DNA from 3 places in the Roseateles sp. T103 genome. Region 3 is predicted to be linked to each of the others. Evidence: predicted binding sites of a transcription regulator. Region 3 holds the regulator's gene; each other region holds the start of a gene.

Region 1 (6,660 bases), on a different contig from region 3:
TTCTCGCGCGGGACGACCTTGAGTTTGGCGATGGTCTCGCCGAGCTTCTGCACCTCCTTGGGCTGCAGATGCTTGAAGACCTCGGAGGCCTCTTCCTCGCCGAGCGACATCAGCAGGATGGCGGCGTCTTCGACTCCCTTGTCGTCCATGATGGTGTTTCTCTGCTGAGATTGGGGACGTTGGATCAGGCGGATTCGCCGTTGATCCAGTCACGCATGATGTTGGCCACGGCCAGCGGGTTTTCCTTGGCCAGGATGCGGGCGCGCTCGAGCTTGTCGTTGACCCCCGGGGCCTCCAGGGCCGGCAACTCGGCGATCGGCAGTTCGTTGGCCTCGTCGACGACGGCGTTGAGCTGGGCTTCGGGTTCGGGCTCGGGCGGACGGGCGGCAAGCAGCGCCGGACGGATGAAGCCGAACACCGCGATCAGCGCCACGACGACCAGCGCCAGCGGCACGGCCGCGGTGCGCAGCAAATCGGTGAACCAGGGCTCGCGCCACAGCGGAACTTCGACGGTCTCGGGCTTCTCGATCACGAAGGGCGCGCTGACCAGCTTGATCGAGTCGCCGCGCTCCTGGCTGTAGCCCACCGCTTCGCGCACCAGCTCGGTCAGCTTGTCGAGCTCGGCCTGCGGCAGCGGCTGCGTGCTGGTCTTGCCCTTGGCGTCGGTGACGCTGCGGTGGTTGATCACCACCGCGGCATTGAGGCGCCGCACGCTGCCCACGGCGTTGCGCGTCACCCGCACCGTCTTGTCGATCTCGTAGTTCGTCACCGCCTCGCGGCGCGAGCTGTTGCTGCCGGCGCCGCCCTGGGCGGGCTGCAGCTGCTGGGCCGGACCGTTGATGGGCGCGGTCGCCGGCACCGGCGGCTGGTTGCCGGCAGCGCCGGGCACGCCGCTGGGCAGGGCCGGCGTGCCATTGATCGATTCCTGCGTCTGCTGGCTGCGGATCGCCGCGGTCGCATTGGCGCCCTGGTTGGGCTTGTACTCCTCGGCGGTGGACTCGACCTGCGAGAAGTCCAGATCGGCGCTGACCGTGGCACGCAGGTTCTCGCGGCCGACCACCGGTTCGAGCAGCTCGTAGATGCGCTTGTTCAGGTTGGCTTCGATCTGCTGCTTGTACTGCAGCTGCTGGCTGTCCAGACCGGAGCTGTTGTCGCCGGTGTTGGAGAGCAGGGCGCCGGTGGAGTCGACCACGCTGACTGCCTTGGGATTGAGCTCGGGCACGGAGGCCGAGACCAGATGCACGATGCCGGCCACCTGCGCGCGGTCCAGCGTGCGGCCGCCGCGCAGCGTCAGCATCACCGAGGCGCTGGGCTTCTGCTGCTCGCGGAAGAAGCCGTTCTGCTGCGGCATGGCCAGGTGCACGCGCGCGTCGGCCACGTCGGCCAGTGCGGTGATGGTGCGGGTGAGCTCGCCCTCCAGCGCGCGCTGGAAGTTCAGTCGCTCGTTGAACTGCGTCTGGCCGATGGAGGTCTTGTCCATCAGCTCGAAGCCCACGGTGCTGCCTTTGGGCAGGCCGGCCGACGCCAGCTTCATGCGCACGTCGTAGACCTGGTTGGCCGGCACGAGGATGGTGCCGCCCGGCTCATGGCGATAGGGCACATTCATCTGCGCCAGCTGGGCGATCACGGCGCCGCCGTCCTTGTCGGACAGGCCGGTGAAGACCGGTCGGTAGTCGCCCTTGGAACCCATCAGCGACATCGCCAGCACCACGGCGGCCAGCGCGGCCAGACCGATGCCGAGACCGACCTTGCTGCGCATCGGCAAGGCCGCCAGGCGGGCGCCAAAGCCCTGCGGCTGGGCGGCGACGGGCTCGACCAGGGCGGTGGGGGCGGGTGAGGCGATGGCGTTGTCCATGGGGCAGCGTTGTTCTTGCGGCGGGTTATCCGGGCTTCGCGTCCGGTGCCTCTGCGGTCAGTTCGTGCAATGCCTCACGGGCATCGCCACTTTCGGCACCGATGCGACGGATTATTCGGATTCCCCCCCTCAAGAAAGCCTGGAACAGGCCGATGAAGCGAGCGCAGTTCCTCCCTTGGTCCACGCCGCGTCTGCGTAGCATTGCCATGCCTGAAGCGGCCCTGTGCGTGAACGATGTCACAGCCGGTCGCGTCGCCCGGAGTGCTCAGCATGGACCTCAAGCTCAAGCCTTTTGATTTCGCCCAGGCCGCCGCGCGAGCCGGCTTGGCCGTCAACGGCCAGCCTTTGGCCAAGCGCAGCGAGGCTGTCGCCGGCGCGAGCTTCGGCGATGCGATGAGCCAGGCGATGAAGGCGGTCAGTGCGCAGCAGCGCGAGGCGCAGCGGCTGCAGCGCGAGGTGCAGCTGGACAATCCCACCGTCAGCCTCGAGGAGACGATGGTGGCGATGCAGAAGGCGCAGATCGGCTTCCAGGCCACGCTGCAGGTGCGCAACCGCCTGGTGTCCGCCTACTCCGAAATCATGAACATGCAGGTGTAAGAAGGCCTGCTGGCGGGCTCAGCAGCTCGACGGCCTGGGCGCGTCCGGCCCGCACAGCTGGGTGCGGCCGAGCACGCTGGAGCGCACCTGCAACTGGTGGCCCGCGCGGGTGGCAAAGGCGGTCTCGCCGGCGGCGAGCAGTCGTCCTGCACCGGGCTCGAAACTCAGCGCCTCGCCGGCGCGCGTCATCTGCACCCGTGGATAGTCGGCCGCACGGCCGACACTGATGTTGCAGGCCGGCACCCCGCTGCCGCAGTCGCAGGGCTGGCCCTGGCTGATGCCCCAGCACCAGTCAGGCCCGGCGCGGAAGCTGGCATGGAGCGCCTGGCCGCGCACGCTGGCCTCGCGCGCATGGCGCAGTTCCTGCGCCAGCTGCTCGCCGGCGGCGCGCAGTTGCTGGCGCGCGAGAAAGTCTGCGAAGCTGGGCACCCCCAAGGCCAGCAACACGCCCAGCACGGCCAGCACGAAGGCCACTTCGAGCAGCGTGTAGCCGCGCGTCCGGCGTGCTGCCAGGCTGCGCCCCATGACGCTAGCCCTTCTTGCGCAGCAGACGCTGGCGGCGTTGGGTCAGGTCGATGAAGGACTGCAACTCGCGCTCGGCGCCGGCCGGCAGGCTGGCGAAGGCGCAGCCCAGTCGGGTGCCGGGCGGCCCGTCGGTGTTGTCTGCCGCATGCTGCAGCGACAGCGTTGCCTCGAAGTGCGTGTCGCGCTCAAGTTCCACGCGCACGCCCGCCAGCGTGAGCCCGGCGGCCAGCGGCGGCAGCCCGGGTGGCAGCAGCAAGGCCAGACCCGTCACGCTGAGGTCCAGCACGCGCAGATCCAGAGGCATCTCCGGCCACTGCGGATGCTGCAGTCGCACGCGTGGGTAGTTGCTGCCCAGCGGCTGGACGCGGAAGGCCTGGCGGCGCTGGAAGCGATACAGCATCGGCGGCAGCGGGCAACGCAGCGTGGCCTGGCCGTCGCCCTTCACCAGCGTGAGGCCGGCCAGTTCGAACTCGATGCGGATGCTGTCCTGATAGGCCACGGCCAGCACCTCGTCGCTGGCCTGCAGCGCTGCGAGTGCGACGTCCTGTGCGGCCACGGCAAAGCACAGGCCGCCGTGCTCGGGCGCGATGTCGACCAGCGGCGCGCGCAGCGTGATGCCCTGTGGCGTGGACAGCTGCACCGGCACCGCTGCGTCCTTGAGCTGGCGCAGCAAGGCGACGAGCTCCGTGCCGTTGTCGACGCGGAACTCGCTGGGGTCGGCGCTGGGGTCGCCTGGCAAGGTGAGAGAGCTGCTCATGAGACGGGGGCTGCCTGGCCGACCGCGTCCGGCCGGCACGGCACAGAGGCTTCAGTGCACCATGGAGCTGCGGCCGCCCAGCAGATGATTCAGGTCTTCCAGCCAGGGTTCGGCGAGGTGGCGGATCTCCGCGTCGTTGAGCAGGATGCGCTGCATGATGCGCGTCTTCAGCTTGGTCTCGTCGGGTGCCAGCTGGCGCTGCGATGCCGCGTGCTTGAGCTGCGAGATCAGCAGCACGCAGGCGCCCTCGAGCTTGACGACCTCGTCCCAGTTACCGGCGCGGGCAGCGGCCAGCATCTCGGTGCTGGCCTGTTCGATGGCTTCGTAATAGCTGAGCAGGTTCGTGTTCATGGGACGGTCCGCTGGGTTGTCGTAGTTCGTCGGGGTGGCGTTCATGCCGCCTTGGCCTCGGCTTGCTGGCCGATCGCGTGCCAGGCTTCGCGCACCGGCTGCAGCAGCCGCTGGCATTCCTCGATTGCCGCGGTGTCGGAATGCAGGTTTGCGTAGGTCAGCCGCCTGCACATATAGCTGTACAGATCGTGCAGGTCGCGGGCGATGTCGCCCGCGTCCATCTGCAGCGCAGCCTTCAGGCCTTCGTCAAGGATGCGCACCGCGCGGCTGAGCGCGCGCGCCTTGAGCTCGATATTGCCGGCAGCCAGCGCGCCCAGGGCCTGGTTCATCGCGTCGGAGGCGCCGTCGAAAAGCAGGGCGACGAGCCGGTGCGGGCTGGCAGTCAGCACATCGGTCTCGAGTCCGACCTTGCTGTAGAGGTTGCTGGCGCGCTGGCCGCGGGCTGCGAAAGGGGAGGCGTTGCCGTACATCTCTTGGTCTCGGTGATGGGGGGCGTGTTGAGATGTTCTTCGGCTGTGGCGTCCCGAACTTGAGAGCCAGCGCCGGCAAAAGCGCTGCCTCATGTAAGCAGCTGTACCCCTGACTGCCGGCGCGCCATGCAAAAGGGCCCGCCGAGGCGGGCCCTGGCGCGGGCCGAGTCGAGGCGGCGCGGCGCTCAGCTGCTGCTGCTCTTGCTCAGCATGGCCATCTGCTGGCTCACATAGCTGGACAGGCCGCTGAGCTTGCCCATCTGCGCATCCAGTGACTGGTACTGGGCGCGGAGCCGCTTTTCCACCAGCGTGAGGCGGTTCTCCATCATCTCCTGGCGCTTGCCGTTGGCGCTGATGCTGCTCTGCAGCGAGGACTGCTTGTTCGATACCCGTCCGTCGGTCGACAGCGCCCCGTCGATGAACTCGCGCAGACGCTGGCTGAAGCCGTTGTTGCGCGGGTCGCTGCTGTCCAGCCCCTTGAAGAAGTTCTTCAGATCCTCGGGGTTGTCCAGCGCGGTGTTCAACTTGCTGGCATTTACCGTCAGCGTGCCGGTCGAACCTGGGTTGAGGCCGATGTCGGCCAGGCGGGCGAATGCGCCGCCCAACGAGGTGCTGCCGCCGGCAATGCCGCGCAGCATGCCCTGCAGCGCAACCACCGTGGAGTCGCCCTGCAGCGTGCCGGCGGTCTTGCTGTCGGCGTCGTACTTGGTCTGCTCGCGCATCAGGTTGATGACCGCGTTGTAGGCGTCGGAGAAGGCGGTCACCGCCGTCTTGATCGCCTCCTTGTCCTGGGCGATGTTCAGTGTCGCCGGGCTGCTGGTCGTCGCGAGCAGGTTGATGGTGAGGCCGTCCATGGCCTTGCTCAAGGTATTGCTCTCGGAGACGATGTCGATGCCGTTGATGTTGGCCTGCGCATTGGTGGCGGCAGCCTTGAGCGTCATTGAGCCGACGCCGGCCGAGGGGTCGTAGGCCAGGGCAGACAGGCCGGCGGCGTCGGCACCATTGCCATCGGCGTCCGAGACGGAGACGCGAAAGCCATTGCTCTCGCCCGTCTCTCTGGAGCGCAGCACCAGGCGCGAGCCGCTGGCGTCGTTGACGATGGAGGCGACCACACCGGCGCCGGCCGCATTGATCTTGTCGCGGATCGCGCTCGGGGAGTCGGCGCCCGCCGCGATGTCGATGGTGACGGCAGTCGCGCCCTCCTTAGCAGTGAATCCGCCATCGCTGCCCCAGCTGCCCAACTCGATGGTCAGACTGCCGGCGCCGACACCGGTGCTGGGCAGCACCGCGCTGGCCAGCGATTGCGCCGCGGCCAGCTGGTTGACCTGCACCGCGACTGTGCCGGCACTGGCGGCGCTGGAGGCGCTGACGGTGAGGGCGCTGCTGTTGGAGGAGCTGGCCTTGGTCGGCGCCCAGAGGTCCACCGAGTTGAGCTTGGATGCGGCATCGCGCAGAGAGGACAGAGCGCTCTGCAGCTTGCCCCAGGCCGAAAGCTGGGTCTTGAGCTTGTCGGTGCGCGTCAGGAGCTGGTCGATCGGCGTGCGCTCGACCTGCACCAGCTTGCTGACGATGGACTCGACATCGAGGCCGCTGCCGATGCCGGTGGAAGAAATGGATGGCACTGCTTTGCTCCTTGATGGGCCTTGCGGCCCACATCGACCCTATCGGCCGCTCGCGCAGAAACTGAAGGCCGTGCAGCGCGGGGCTGGACGGCCTTGGGGCGGGGACTGCGCCTGCGGGCGCCTTCGCTCGGGCTCAGCCCTTGAGCAGCGACAGCACCTGCTGCGGCAGCTGGTTGGCCTGCGCCACCATGGCATTGCCGGCCTGCTGCAGGATCTGCGCGCGGCTGAGGTTCGAGGTCTCGGCGGCGAAGTCGGCATCCATGATGCGGCTGCGTGCCGCGCTCTGGTTCTCCACCGAGATCTGCAGGTTCGAGATCACTGCGTCGAAGCGCGACTGCACGGCACCGAAGGTGGCGCGGGTGTTGTTGATCGTCGTCAGCGCGTCGTCGATGTCATCCATCACCTTGGCCAGACCGGTGGCATCGGTCGGCGTGGGCCGCGGCGTGGACGAGGGCGTGCCAGCAGGGGTCAGCGCACCGATCG
Region 2 (6,660 bases), on a different contig from region 3:
CGCCTGGACGTGTTCAGCCAGCTCTGCGCCGGCAAGCGCGTGCTGCATGTGGGCTGCGTGGACTGGCCGATCACCGACCTGAACCACTCGCTGCACCTGCAGCTGGACAAGATCTGCGACGTGGACGGCTTCGACATCCACGACGAGGCCTTCGCGCAGATGCAGCCGCATCTGCGCGGCAGGCTGTATTCGCGCTGGGAAGAGCTGCCCGGCGGCTACGATCTGGTGCTGGTGCCCGAGGTGCTGGAGCATGTGCCCGACATCCAGGGCTTCTTCGCGCAGCTCGACGCCGTCGGCGCACGCGAGTACATCATCACCGTGCCCGACGCCTACAGCTGCATGCGCCGGCACTTCGACTACAACGCCGGCGCGCAGACCTTCATCGAGGCCGTGCACCCGGACCACAACTGCTGGTACACGCCCTACACGCTGGCGAACGTGCTGCGCAAGTACACGCCTTGGCAGGTGCAGGGTCTGTGGTTCTTCAATCGCATGTCGCTGCTGGCCATGGCCACCCGCGCCGACGCCGCACCGCAGTGAAGGCACTCAAATCGCGCGCCGCTCCGCTGCTGCGCCAGCCGCCACCCGCGCAGCGCCCCCCTGCCCTGCAGGCGCTGCTGCTCGCGGCACAGACGCACGCGCGCGCCGGCCGCCACCAGGCGGCGCTGGACGAAGCCAGGCGTGCCCTGCAGATCGACGGCCAGAACCTCGCCGCCACCCTGCTGGCCGCGCAGGCCACGCTGGCGCTGCAGCAGTACGCCGACAGCATCGCGCTGCTGCAGGCGGTACCCGCCGTCGGCAGCTCCAACCTGGGCCTGCGCCTGCTGGGGGAGGCGCTGCGCCGCGCCGGCTTTGCCGAGCCGGCCGTCGGCGCGCTGATGCAGGCGCTGGCGCTGAAGAGCGACGACGTGGACGCCTATCTGCAGCTGGGCTTCGCGCTGCAGACGCTGCAGATGCATGCCGAGGCAGTCGAGTGCTTCCGCACCGTCACGCTGCTGCGCCCGGCCGATGTGATGCCGCACGCCTATCTCGTGCACGCCGAGCAGCAGGCGCTGCTGTGGGAGCAGTTCGATGCCGACGCGCAGGGCCTGCGCCGCGCGTTGGCGGCAAAGCCTGAGCAGGCCGACGACGAGTTCTGCGTGCCTTTCGCGCTGGTCAGCCTGCCGCACGATCCGCAGCAGATGCTGAAGGCGGCGCGCATCAGCAGCCGCTTCCTGAGCCGCGGACTGCCGCAGCTGCCGCCGGTGAAGCCCAAGCCATTGGCCGGCCGCAAGCTGCGCATCGGCTATCTGTCGGCCGACTTCCACGATCACGCCACCGCGGCGCTGCTGGCGCAGCTGCTGGAATGCCGCGATCGCGAGCGCTTCGAGGTGCTGCTGTTCTCGCACGGTCCCGACGACGGCTCGGCGCTGCGCCAGCGCATCGCCGCCGCCTGCGAGCAGTTCATCGATCTGCGCGAGGCTGACCTGCTCGGCACCGCGCAGGCGATACGCGCCGCCGAGGTGGACATCCTCGTCGACCTGAAAGGCCACACCGCCGACAGCCGCATGGCCGCCCTCGCCTGCCGCCCTGCGCCGGTGCAGGCGGCCTGGCTAGGCTTTCCCGGCACAAGCGGGCTGGACGCGATCGACTACATCATCGGCGACCCCATCGTCACGCCGCTTGCGCATGCCGCGCACTACAGCGAACAGATCGCCCAGCTGCCGCGCTGCTACCAGCCCAACGACGGCCGGCGCGAACGCCAGGCTGCGGTGCCGGCGCGTGCCGCGCTGGGCCTGCCCGACGATGCGCTGGTGTTGCTGGCCGCCAACCCGGTCTACAAGCTCACGCCCGCGCTGCTCGACGCCTGGGCCGAGATCCTGCGCCGCCTGCCCCAGGCGGTGCTGTGGCAGCTCAGCGGCGGCGAACAGGCCGACGCGCGGCTGCGCGCCGAAGGCCAGCGCCGCGGCATCGCGCCCGAACGGCTGGTGTTCGCACCCAAGGTCCCGATGCAACAGCACCTCGCGCGCCTGGGTGCTGCCGATCTGGCGCTGGACAGCTGGCCCTGCAATGGCCACACCACCAGCAGCGACGCGCTGTGGGCCGGCGTGCCGGTGCTGACGCTGCAGGGCAAAACCTTCGCCGGCCGCGTCGCAGCCAGCCTGCTGCACAGCGCCGGCTTGGGCGAGCTGGTCTGCCACGACGCACGCAGCTATGTCGACGCTGCCTGTGCGCTCGGCAGCGATCGCAGGGCACTGCATGCCCTGCGCGCACGGCTCGGTCTGGGAATCGCCGCGCTCTACGATGCACGACGCCTGGCGCAGGAGCTCGAAGCGCTGTACCTGCGCATGTGGTCCAGAGTCGAAGCTGGCCAGCCGCCGCAGGCGTTGGCCGCCGAGCCGGTGACCTGCTGATCCGCACCGGCCTGGGAGGCCGGTCTGCCAGAGCTGCTCGCGCGAGGCCGGCCAGCGCCCTTCGCTATCAAGCCACCGCAAGCGCTGCGCAAAGCAAAGACGCCGGCGCGGCATGCAGCCGCCCGGCGTCGCGGGGTCCGTGTCGATGGTTCAGGCGTCGTGCCGCCGCCGCGGGCGGCCGCGCGTCAAGCGGCTTGCCTGGGCGCCGTCGCCGCAGCCTGCTGCTCGGCCAGACTGGCCTGCAGGCGCTGCAGCTCGGTCTTCACCAGCGGCAGCAGATCAGGCGCCTCGGCCATCAGGCTGCGCAGCGCCTCGCTGTCCTGCTCAATGCGGGACAGCGCGTCATGCGCCTGCTGATGCTCTCCAAGCCCGGCCAATGCGAAGCCGAGCGAGTACAGGCTGGGCCCGTGCTGCGGATTCACATCCAGCGCGATGCGCGCGAACTCCACCGCGTTCTCCAGCGCACCGGCGGCCAGCAGTAGAGCCGCCATGTCGCTGAGCAAGTCATGACTCTGCGGCTCGTGGTGCAGCGCGTCCATCAGCAGTTGCAGACCGTTCTCCACCCGGCCCTGGCTGGCCTCGGCAAAGGCGGCATTGCGAGCGGCATGCAGCAGCGCGGCAGCCTCGCTGCTGATCGGCGCTGCAGTGCTGGCCTGGGTTGAGGTCGACAGCAGGGCCGCGCCACTGGCGCCGGTGCTTGTCGTTGTTTGCGTCATGACTTGCATAAGTCTCTCCAAATTGTGGCGCGCTGCTTGCTCTCTGGGCACCCGCCCCAGGACGCTCGCGTCCTGCAGGGCCGTCGCCTGGATTTGCAAACGTGCGTGCATGCATGCACGCGGCGCGCGCGTATCGACCACGGTGCAGCGAACTTTAGGGATTAGTTCACGCGCCAATCGGGAGAAAAGCACCGCTTTGCCACCGCGACTCAAAGCCTGTGCTACGCCGACACCGCCGAAAACCACTACATGGCCCGGTGCCCACGGATTCGCTCCCCGTCGCACCGGCCTGTTTCAGCTCATCGACACAAGACTGACCGAAGGACCGACAGCCGCCCCAGACATTGATGCACCCCGCCCGAACAGGCGCTGAACCGCCCACCGTCGCCGCCGGCCCGCAAGCCCGGCAGCGATCTGTGGAACAGACCGGGAAACCCAGCCGCTTTTCGGAAGATCGAGCCTATTGACAAACAGCGCTTAAGTTCTGCTTGGCGCTGTCCGATACCCATTCCAACGGGTCTGGAAACAGACGCGTGGTCAGGTTGACAGGCCGAGGGGGCATCCCGAACAGGGGCGTCGCATTGCAGGGTCCTGCCTTCCCGACGGTGCTCATCCGGCCGCAAGGTCGCCTGTAGCACCAAAAGGGGGTCTCTCCGAGGCGCCCGATTCACGTCGGAACTGAGCGTCTGGTCGCAAGCCAGGCGCACAGCCGGAAGTCTTAGTAGCTGAAACAGGAGCGCAACATGCCCGCCATCATCAACACCAACATCAACTCGCTGACCGCTCAGCGCAATATCAACACCTCGCAAGCCGCGCTGAGCACGGCGATGCAGCGCCTGTCCTCGGGCCTGCGTGTCAATTCCTCCAAGGACGATGCCGCCGGCCTCGCGATCGCCGAGCGCATGAACACCCAGGTGCGCGGCATGGCGGTGGCCATCCGCAATGCCAACGACGGCATCTCGCTGGCGCAGACCGCCGAAGGCGCACTGGCCAAGGTCGGCGACGCGCTGCAGCGCATGCGTGAACTGGCCGTGCAGGGCCGCAACGCCACCAACACGACCAGCGATCTGGACTCGCTGGGCAAGGAGTTCCAGGAACTGCAGAAGGAAATCAGCCGCGTTACCGCCGGCACGACCTTCAACGGCCGCGCCATCCTGGCCGGCGCCTCGGGCACGCAGACCTTCCAGATCGGCGCCAACACGACGGCCAACGACGTGGTCGACGTGGCGACGAAGAACATGACCACCGAGACGACGATCACCAACGTGACCGATGCGTCGATCGCGACCTTCGACAACACCGCCACTTCGGCCTCGCTGGGCACGATCATCAACAACATCGACCTGGCCATCGATACGGTCAACTCCGAGCGCGCCGTGCTGGGTGCCTCGCAGAACCGCTTCGATGCGGTGATCTCCAACCTGCAGATCTCGCTGGAGAACCAGACCGCCGCGCGCAGCCGCATCATGGATGCCGACTTCGCCGCCGAGACCGCCAACCTCAGTCGTGCACAGATCCTGCAACAGGCCGGTACTGCGATGATCGCTCAGGCGAATCAACAACCGCAGAACGTCCTGTCGCTGCTTCGATGACGCTGGGCCAGCCCAGCAGCTGGCCCTGACGACAGCTGAATTGATTGCCGCGGACAACGTCAGTCCGCCAGCTCAAGCACCCTGAGAGCGCCGTTCCCAAACCCGGGAACGGCGCCGATCGCGCAGGAGCCCTCAAGTCCAAGCAGGTGTCGTCGATAACACATCCAACGGGTCCCAAATAGTTGTTTTGAGGACTGCGTAGTCCGGTCAGCCGGCCCGACCGAGGCATTAAGCCATCGAGTTAGGCAGGACGCGGACGGCGCGAGGCCAGGCGGCGACGCTGCAGCCTCGCAGGCAAGACTGCCCGCAAGGGCATTCGTGTTATCGACCGTACAGACCGGAACGAACCGGAACTCTGGATACCGAAAGGACTGACATCATGCCCGCGATCATCAATACCAATCTCGCCTCCCTGAACGCCCAGCGCAATACCGCGATGTCGCAGAGCTCGCTCTCGACCTCGATGCAGCGACTGTCTTCGGGTTTGCGCGTCAACTCCGCCAAGGACGACGCCGCCGGCCTGGCCATTGCCGAGCGCATGAACACCCAGGTGCGCGGCATGACGGTGGCCGTCCGCAACGCCAACGACGGCATCTCGCTGGCGCAGACCGCAGAAGGCGCGCTGGCCAAGGTGGGCGACGCGCTGCAGCGCATGCGTGAGCTGGCCGTGCAGGGCCGCAACGCCACCAACACCACCAGCGACCTGGACTCGCTGGGCAAGGAGTTCATCGAGCTGCAGAAGGAAATCACCCGCGTCACCGCCGGCACCACCTTCAACGGCAAGGCCATCCTGGCCGGCTCTGGTTCAGGCACGCAGACCTTCCAGATCGGCGCCAACACGACGGCCAACGACGTGGTGGACGTGGTCACCACCGACATGACGGCCGACACGACGCTGACCAACGTGACCGACTCCGCCATCGCGGTGTTCGACAACACCTCGACGGCCGCCAGCCTGGGCACCATCATCGACAACATCGATACCGCCATCAACACCGTCAACGGCCAGCGTGCCGTGCTCGGTGCGGCGCAGAACCGATTCGATGCGGTGATCTCGAACCTGAACATCGCCATCGAGAACCAGAGCGCCGCGCGCAGCCGGATCATGGATGCCGACTTCGCATCCGAGACCGCCAACCTCAGCCGTGCGCAGATCCTGCAGCAGGCCGGCACCGCGATGATCTCGCAGGCCAACCAGATGCCGCAGCAGGTGCTCAAGCTGCTGCAGTAATCAGGGCGAAACCATAGCCGGCACACCGCCGGCTGCGCACCAGGCCCGGGCCGCAAGGCTCGCGCCTGGCCTTCGCACTGGTTTCCGTATTGGCCGTGGTTTGGCCGCTTAATCGGGCTTTTGACGGGGCTGCCGCACTCGCAGAATGCGTTCCATCGGTCAGGTGTAAATCTGCCCGCCGAACGGAACATTCAGGAGTGCTGAGATGCCCCAGACCATCAACACCAATATTGCGTCGCTGAACGCGCAACGCAATCTGAACATGTCGCAGGGATCGCTCGCGGTCTCGATGCAGCGACTGTCTTCGGGCCTGCGCGTCAACTCTGCCAAGGACGACGCCGCCGGTCTGGCCATTGCCGAGCGCATGAACACCCAGGTGCGCGGCATGACCGTGGCGATGCGCAATGCCAACGACGGCATTTCGCTGGCGCAGACGGCCGAAGGCGCTTTAGGCAAGATCAGCGACGCGCTGCAGCGCATGCGTGAGCTGACCGTCCAGGCCCGCAACGCCACCAACAGCGACTCGGACAAGGACTCGCTGGACAAGGAGTTCCAGCAGCTCGCCGGCGAGATCACCCGCATCATGGGTGCGACCTCCTTCAACGGCAAGCCCATCCTGTCGGACGCGAGCGGCCTGCCGCAGACCTACCAGATCGGCGCCAACACCTCGTCCTGGGACACCATCGACATCCCGCCGCTGGACCTGCCCAACGACGCCACCATCGGCG
Region 3 (6,660 bases):
CAATTCGGACGTCGCGATGTATGCGGTGAAGACCCAGGGCCGCAATGCCTCGGCGCTGTACACGCCGATGCTCTCGGGCCGTGGCCGCGAGAACCTCGAGCTGGAAAGCGCGCTGCACAAGGCGATCGAACGCGGCGAGCTGGTGCTGTACTACCAGCCCAAGATCGACGTGCGCAGCGCGCGCATGGTCGGCGCCGAGGCGCTGATGCGCTGGCAGCGGGGCAACACGCTGGTGCCGCCGGGCGACTTCATCCCGCTGGCCGAGGAGACCGGCCTGATCGTGCCGCTGTCCGAGTGGGCCCTGAAGGAAGCTGCCCGCCAGGCCAAGGTCTGGCAGCTGAATTTCGGCTTCTCGGATTCGATCGCGGTGAACCTGCCGAGCCGGCTGTTCGAACGCTCGGACCTGGTCGAGCATATTCACCAGTGCGTCAGCAGCTACGGGGTGCCACACCGTTCGATCCAGCTGGAAATCACCGAGACTGGGCTGATGAAGGATCTGCAGAGCGTGATCCCGGCGCTGCACCGGCTCAACGAAGTGGGTGTCGAGGTCTCGATCGACGACTTCGGTACCGGCTACTCCTCGCTGGCCTACCTGACCACGCTGCCGATCGCCGAAGTGAAGATCGACCGCAGCTTCGTGCGCGACCTGGGCATCACGCCGCAGAGCTCGGCCGTGGTGACCGCGATCATCGCGTTGGCACGCTCGCTGGGCCTGCGTGTCATTGCCGAGGGCGTGGAGACGCTGCGCCAGATGGAGGAGCTGCACCGCCTGGGCTGCGGCATCATGCAAGGCTTTTTGTTCAGCCGCCCGCTTCTGCCCGACGATCTGGAGCGCTGGCTGTCGCAGACCGTGCTGCCCCGCAAGGCGCCCTGGATCGTCCAGGCTGGCGATCAGTCGCTGGATAGCCGTGGCGCCGGAGAGGCGCGACCGACCGGCAGCCCGCGTTGAACGACACCATGGACGACAAGCAGCACCCCTCCCGACCCGGCGCCCTGCCGCCGGCACAGCTGGCCAAGGCCGCACTGCGCCGTCTGGCGCTGAACAAGCAGGAACCGACGCCGGAGAACTATGCCGCCGCCTATGCGCTGGAAGCGGGCGGCACGCCTGCCAGTGCCGATGCGGCGTTGCCCGAGCGCGCGCAGGCGGTGATGGCGCGGCTGACGACCCTGGCCGTCGGCGAGGTGCAAGCACGCACCGAGATCAGCGCGATGCTGCGCGAGGGTCGCTTTGACGACGCGCTGCGCCGGCTCGAGACACTGCAGTCCGGCGCAGCCAGCCAGGGCGAGGCCCTGGCTGGTGCGGTCGAACGACTGGTGCGCGGACTTGAACGCGGTGGGCGCCAATGGACGGTAGCGCGCAAGAAGGACGGCCTGCAGCGCGTGCTGGAGAGCAACCGCAGCGATGTGCAGCGCCTGGTGAACCGCCTGCAGCAACTGGTGCAGAGCTGGGACAGCGACACGGCCGACGCCAACATCGCCACGCTCAGCAGTGACGAGGACACTGGCGGTCCGCCCAGCCAGTTCTTTACCGATACCGAGCTGGCGGCGGACCTCGAGCAGCGGGCCAGCCAGCTTCCCGACGCCGAGGCCGCCGCCCGCTCCGCCTCAAGCGACCCACGCGCCTGGAGCGCGATCAGCGACAGCCTGCAGGGCACCGTCGGACACGCGCTGCGCAGCCCTCAGGCCGGCGCCTCACCGGACAGCCTGGTCGACGACCTGCTGACCGAACTGGCCAATGCGCAGACGGAGCTTGCCAGCCAGGGCGCCACTTCACAGCGTGCCGCCGCCATGGCCGCCCTGTGTCAGCGGGCGCGCCAGCTGCTGGACCATCGTCACCACCTGTTCGGCGAGCTGGGCCAGCTCTGCCGCGAACTCAGCGCCAGCCTGGTCGATCTGTCCGAGGACGACTCCTGGGCACGCGGCCAGTGCGAGGCGATGAACCAGACATTGGAGACCGGTCTGTCGGCGCGCGGCGTACGCAGCGTTTCCGAGCTGCTCAGCAACACCCGCGAACGCCAGCGCAGCCTGCGCGAGGAACGTTCACGTGCGCGCGACTCGCTGAAGTCGCTGATCCACAAGATGCTGGCCGAGTTGGGCGAGCTCGGTGCGCACACCGACCGTTTCCAGCACAGCGTCGGTCGCTATGCCGATGTCATCGAGAAGGCGGATTCGCTGGAAAGTCTGGCCGGCGTGGTGCGAGAGATGGTCGAGGAAAGCCGCTCGGTCCAGGCCCTGGTACGCGAGACGCAGTCGCGTCTGACTGCTGAGCACGAGAAGGCCAGCCAGCTCAGCGACCGGGTCAACGAGTTGGAGAAGGAACTGCGCCGGCTGTCGGACGAAGTTCACACGGACCAGCTCACGCAGATTGCCAACCGTCGCGGCCTGATCGCTGCCTTCGGCATCGAGCAGGCCAAGCAGGAGCGCGAAGGCTCGCGCATGGCGCTGGCGCTGCTGGATATCGACAACTTCAAGAAGCTCAACGACACGCTGGGCCATGCCGCTGGCGACGAGGCGCTGAAGTCGCTGGCTGCGCGCGTGACACAGATGCTGCGCCCCGGCGACATGGTGGCGCGCTATGGCGGCGAGGAGTTCGTGCTGATGCTGCCGGCCACGCCGCTGGACGAAGCGCAGTCGGTGCTGACACGGCTGCAGCGCTCGCTGTCGGCGGCGCTGTTCATGCACGAGGGCAAGGACGTGTTCGTCACCTTCTCTGCTGGGGTCACGCTCTATCGGCCGGGCGAGACGCTGGAGCAGGCACTGGACCGCGCCGATGTGGCCCTGTACGAGGCCAAGCACACGGGGAAGAACAAGGCGTGCGTGGCGCCTTGAGCTTGTTGTGTTCTTCCGCTTGGGTGGGTCTTGGTGCCGCTGATCGGGCTTGATCACTTTGTGAGAGCGCGCCGGGATTTCGCCCCGGCGCGCTTCATCCAGCACTCAAACCGAGCACCAAACGACCACGCCGACAAGCGATCAGAACTTGAACGCGATGCGCAACCCGCCCCAGTGCCGGCCGCCGACCATGATCGGCGCCGAGGCCTCCTTGAGCAGCACGAACTTGCCGCCGCCCATGTCGCGCCGGTAGGTTTGCAGCAGAAAAGGCCGCTGGTTGCGCGCCGAAGCCAGGCCGGTGCGGTCGTTGAAGATGCGACGGTAGCGGCTGTTCGCGGTGTTCCACACCACGTCGCCAGCCCGCTGCGGGTGGCAATAGGCACGGTTGTGCGTGGGCACATAGCCGTTGCGATCGACCGCGATGCAGAACACCACCTTGTCACTGAGCGTCAGCACCTTCTCCTGAACCTGCGGGAAGAGGCGATCGGCAAGCTCGACGAAGGCAGTCTGGTACTGCTGCGGATTGGTGCCCTGCATCGGGCGGTAGTTCTCGTCGAAGAGCTGCTCCAGCCGGATCTGACCCTGGGCGACGGCGGATTCCAGCAATGCGGCAATCTCGCCGGCAGCCTGCTGCGCCATGCGCAGGAAAGGCGAGTCCTCCACCTCGACGCCGGACTCGGCGATCTGCTCGATCAACTCCTCGGACAGCTTGAGAAAGCGATCGCTGCAAGCGAAGGCCGTGCCCAGGCCGCTGATGACCTGACGCACCTCGGACTCCAGCGCGGCGGCGCGCTCGTTGAGACTGGCACTGGTGGCGCGGCTCTGCTCGGCGGACGCCGCAATCAGCCGTACGTCGTCTTCGACCGCAGCGAAGGCCGTGTGAATGCTGCTCTTGGAGCTGCCTGCTCCCTGCCCGTCGCTGCGCAGTTCGCGGCTGAAGGCATCGACGCGCGTGTCCAGCGCCTTCACCGAGGCCACGATGGCCTTGGACGAGGCCTCGACCTTGGCGGAAAGGTCCTTCACCGCGTCGGCAACCACGCCGAAGCCGCGGCCAGCCTCGCCGGCACGCTTGGCCTCGACCGAGGCGTTGAAGGCCACGAGCCGGGTCTGCAGCGCGATCTGCGTGATCGCAGCGGCAGCCTCGGACACTTCGCGCAGTGTCTGCACGATGCCGCCGACTTCGCTGCCGACGTTGTCCAGCGCACCACGCGCGGTGGCCACGGCCTCGCGCGTCTTGCCGGTGGCCGCACCGATGGACTGCTGGGCCCGCTGCACCTCGGACAGCTGCTCGGCCAGCGCATGCATGGCCTGCCCCTGGGATTCGACGGCTTTCTGGGTATCTTCGAGAACGCCGCGCACCTCGGCCGCATCTCGGCCGAGCGTGGACACCATGCGCGACAGTGTCTTGACGGTATTGAGTGCTGTGCTGTCCGCCTCCGCCCGGCTTGTGGTCGGCGGCGTGCGGACGGGCCCCTCTGGGCCGCGACGGCGCAAGAAGCTATCAAGCATGGGATTGTTTGTCTCCTGTGCAGCTCTTATGGCTGCTACTGGTGGCCTCACCAGTCGCGAAGCTTAACTCTCAATCTCGCGATGGCTTGACTGTGCAATTGACAAACCCGTGACTCTGTCACTTTTAGCACAGCGGCAATCTCTTTCAGGTTCATGTCATGTTCGTAATACATGGACATGACGTACTGCTCGCGCTCGGGCAGGTTCTTGATCGCCGCGACCAGCGCTTGGCGCATGCGATGGTCCTGCAGCAGCGCCATGGGGTTGGCGCCGTCGTCAGCCACATGGCGGTCGAGATAGTCCTCGTCGCCATCGTCGCCGCTCATGTCCTCCAGGAACACCAGCTGCGTGCCGCGCACCTTGGACAGCAGGTCCTGATACTCAACGAGACTGATGCCCATTTCCTTGGCGATCTCGCTCTCCTGCGGCGGACGGCCCAGGCGCTGCTCGAGCTTGTGCACGGCCGTCTCGATCTCGCGCTGCTGGCGGCGCGTGCCGCGGCTCATCCAGTCTCCCCCGCGCAACTCGTCGAGCATCGCGCCGCGGATGCGCTGGGTGGCAAAGGTTTCGAACTGCACGCCCTGCGTTGCATCGAAGCGTGCCAGCGCATCGGTCAGGCCGATCAGGCCGACCTGGATCAGGTCGTCCAGCTCCACATTGGCCGGCAGCTTGGCGATCATCTGATGCGCGAGTCGTCGCACCAGCGGGCTGTGCTGGCGGATCAGCGAGGAATTGTCGAGGCGACCTTTGGCGGTGTACATGATCGGCTCCAGCGGCTTGATCAGAGGGCGGCGGCAGCGTGGTGGCGGCTCGGCAGCGGGCGCAGCGGCATCGCGTCAGCGGGCGCTTCGAACATCGCTCCGGGCGGCGCCGCCATCAGCAGCTCGCGCGCCAGGTAGCGCAGCTCGGGCGCCATCGGCGCAGAGGCCGGCTGGCGCGGGTCCATGCAGGCCCAGTCACGTAGCACGGCGCCGAGGAAGCCTTCGGCGCAGCTGCTGAGCTGCTGGGCGATGCGTTCGGCCAGGCGCAGCTGCGGCGGGCAGGCCAGCAGCAGGCTGTAGACCATCAGCCCGGCGCGCTGCGTCAGCCACTTCATGCCGGCATAGGCATGGGTGACGCTCTGCACATCGGTGTCGGCCAGCAGCACCGGACGCAGTTCGCGGCTGGCGACCATGCGTGCCAGCTCGGCAGCGCCGGCATGCAGCAGCACCACATCGGCCTGCGGCGCGGCATCGGCGACCACCTCAAGGAACTGCGCGGCCGAGCCATTGGCATTGATATGGCGCAGCGGCAGGCCGCGTGCGGCGAGATACGAGACATGCTCGGACAGCGGCTCCACGCAGGCGGCCAGATCGACCTGGGCCAGCTCGGAAGGCTGCGGCGACATCTCGCCGGCATCAACGACCAGCGTGTGCAGGCCCAGCTCGGCGAATGCAGCGCACAGACCTTCGAGCAGCACGCCGGCGCTCAGCACATGCGGGTTGCTCAGCACCGGGATGAAGCGCACGCGCGAGCTGGCGAAGAGGCGGCGCAGACCGTCGGCCTGGTCCTGCACGCGGGGGTTGTAGCGATTGAGGTCGCGCATCATGGTGTCGATCTGTCGTTTCAGTGCGCGCCCAGTGCCGAAGGCTGGGCCACAGCCAGCGCAGGTCCGCCGGCGAAGATCAGGTTGATGTCCGAGCTGTCCATGCGCCAGGCTGGCGTCGCGGCGCTGCGCAGCGCGCGCTGCACCAGGGCCGGGGCCGACAGGCGGTGCCAGTCCTCGGGCACGCGCTGGCCGTTGGTGACGCCCAGCACCTTGAGCTTGTGGCGGATCACGCAGTCCAGCGCCGGGGCGAGCTTTACCGCCTCGTCGATCTTCGACAGCACCACGCCCATGCACTCGCTGCCGCGCCAGGCCATCGCCACGTCCTCGATGGTCTCGCCCTGCTGGGCGGCATCGAGCACCAGGATCTTGCGCAGGCTGGGGTGGCGCAGCATGTCGAGCAGCTCGCCGGTGCGGCTGTCGCGCTGCGCCATGCCGGCGGTGTCGATCAGCACCATCTTCTTGGCCGACAGCAGGTCCAGCAGGTCTTCCAACGAGGTGCGGTCGTGGGCGGTATGCACCGGCACGCCGAGGATGCGGCCGTAGGCGCGCAGTTGCTCATGGGCGCCGACGCGGTAGGCGTCCAGCGTGATCAGTCCCAGCTGGCCGGCACCATACTTGGTGGCAAAGGCTGCAGCGATCTTGGCCGTGGTGGTGGTCTTGCCGACCCCGGTGGAGCCGATCAAGGCCAGCACACCGCCCTGGTCTTCCAGTGCGGGCTCGGCCTCACCGGTAAG

What was found. Region 3 encodes FliA, which starts transcription of late flagellar genes. Its sites were predicted from a motif close to CTAAAGTTTNNNNNNNNNNNGCCGNTA; they were not measured.
Region 1: fliS (flagellar export chaperone FliS) is a predicted target of FliA. The motif match lies at 4,593-4,619, and genes of this name have one in related genera.
Region 2: AC2EBS_RS17875 (flagellin domain-containing protein) is a predicted target of FliA. The motif match lies at 4,833-4,859, and genes of this name have one in related genera.

Annotation. Positions count from the first base shown of each region.
Region 1 is NZ_JBXVVS010000008.1:8,314-14,973, reverse strand. It holds gene fliG (flagellar motor switch protein FliG) at 1-149, opposite strand, end outside; gene fliF (flagellar basal-body MS-ring/collar protein FliF) at 185-1,855, opposite strand; gene fliE (flagellar hook-basal body complex protein FliE) at 2,126-2,452, shown strand; gene AC2EBS_RS17905 (pilus assembly FimT family protein) at 2,471-2,977, opposite strand; gene AC2EBS_RS17900 (flagellar brake protein) at 2,982-3,734, opposite strand; gene AC2EBS_RS17895 (flagellar protein FliT) at 3,786-4,085, opposite strand; gene fliS (flagellar export chaperone FliS) at 4,127-4,555, opposite strand; gene fliD (flagellar filament capping protein FliD) at 4,741-6,177, opposite strand; gene AC2EBS_RS17880 (flagellin N-terminal helical domain-containing protein) at 6,311-6,660, opposite strand, start outside.
Region 2 is NZ_JBXVVS010000008.1:1,624-8,283, forward strand. It holds gene AC2EBS_RS17855 (class I SAM-dependent methyltransferase) at 1-540, shown strand, start outside; gene AC2EBS_RS17860 (O-linked N-acetylglucosamine transferase, SPINDLY family protein) at 537-2,393, shown strand; gene AC2EBS_RS17865 (hypothetical protein) at 2,579-3,118, opposite strand; gene AC2EBS_RS17870 (flagellin N-terminal helical domain-containing protein) at 3,853-4,701, shown strand; gene AC2EBS_RS17875 (flagellin domain-containing protein) at 5,081-5,932, shown strand; gene AC2EBS_RS17880 (flagellin N-terminal helical domain-containing protein) at 6,138-6,660, shown strand, end outside.
Region 3 is NZ_JBXVVS010000001.1:1,437,996-1,444,655, forward strand. It holds gene AC2EBS_RS06375 (putative bifunctional diguanylate cyclase/phosphodiesterase) at 1-949, shown strand, start outside; gene AC2EBS_RS06380 (GGDEF domain-containing protein) at 958-2,829, shown strand; gene AC2EBS_RS06385 (methyl-accepting chemotaxis protein) at 2,971-4,221, opposite strand; gene AC2EBS_RS06390 (RNA polymerase sigma factor FliA) at 4,386-5,099, opposite strand; gene AC2EBS_RS06395 (MinD/ParA family ATP-binding protein) at 5,120-5,926, opposite strand; gene flhF (flagellar biosynthesis GTPase FlhF) at 5,944-6,660, opposite strand, start outside.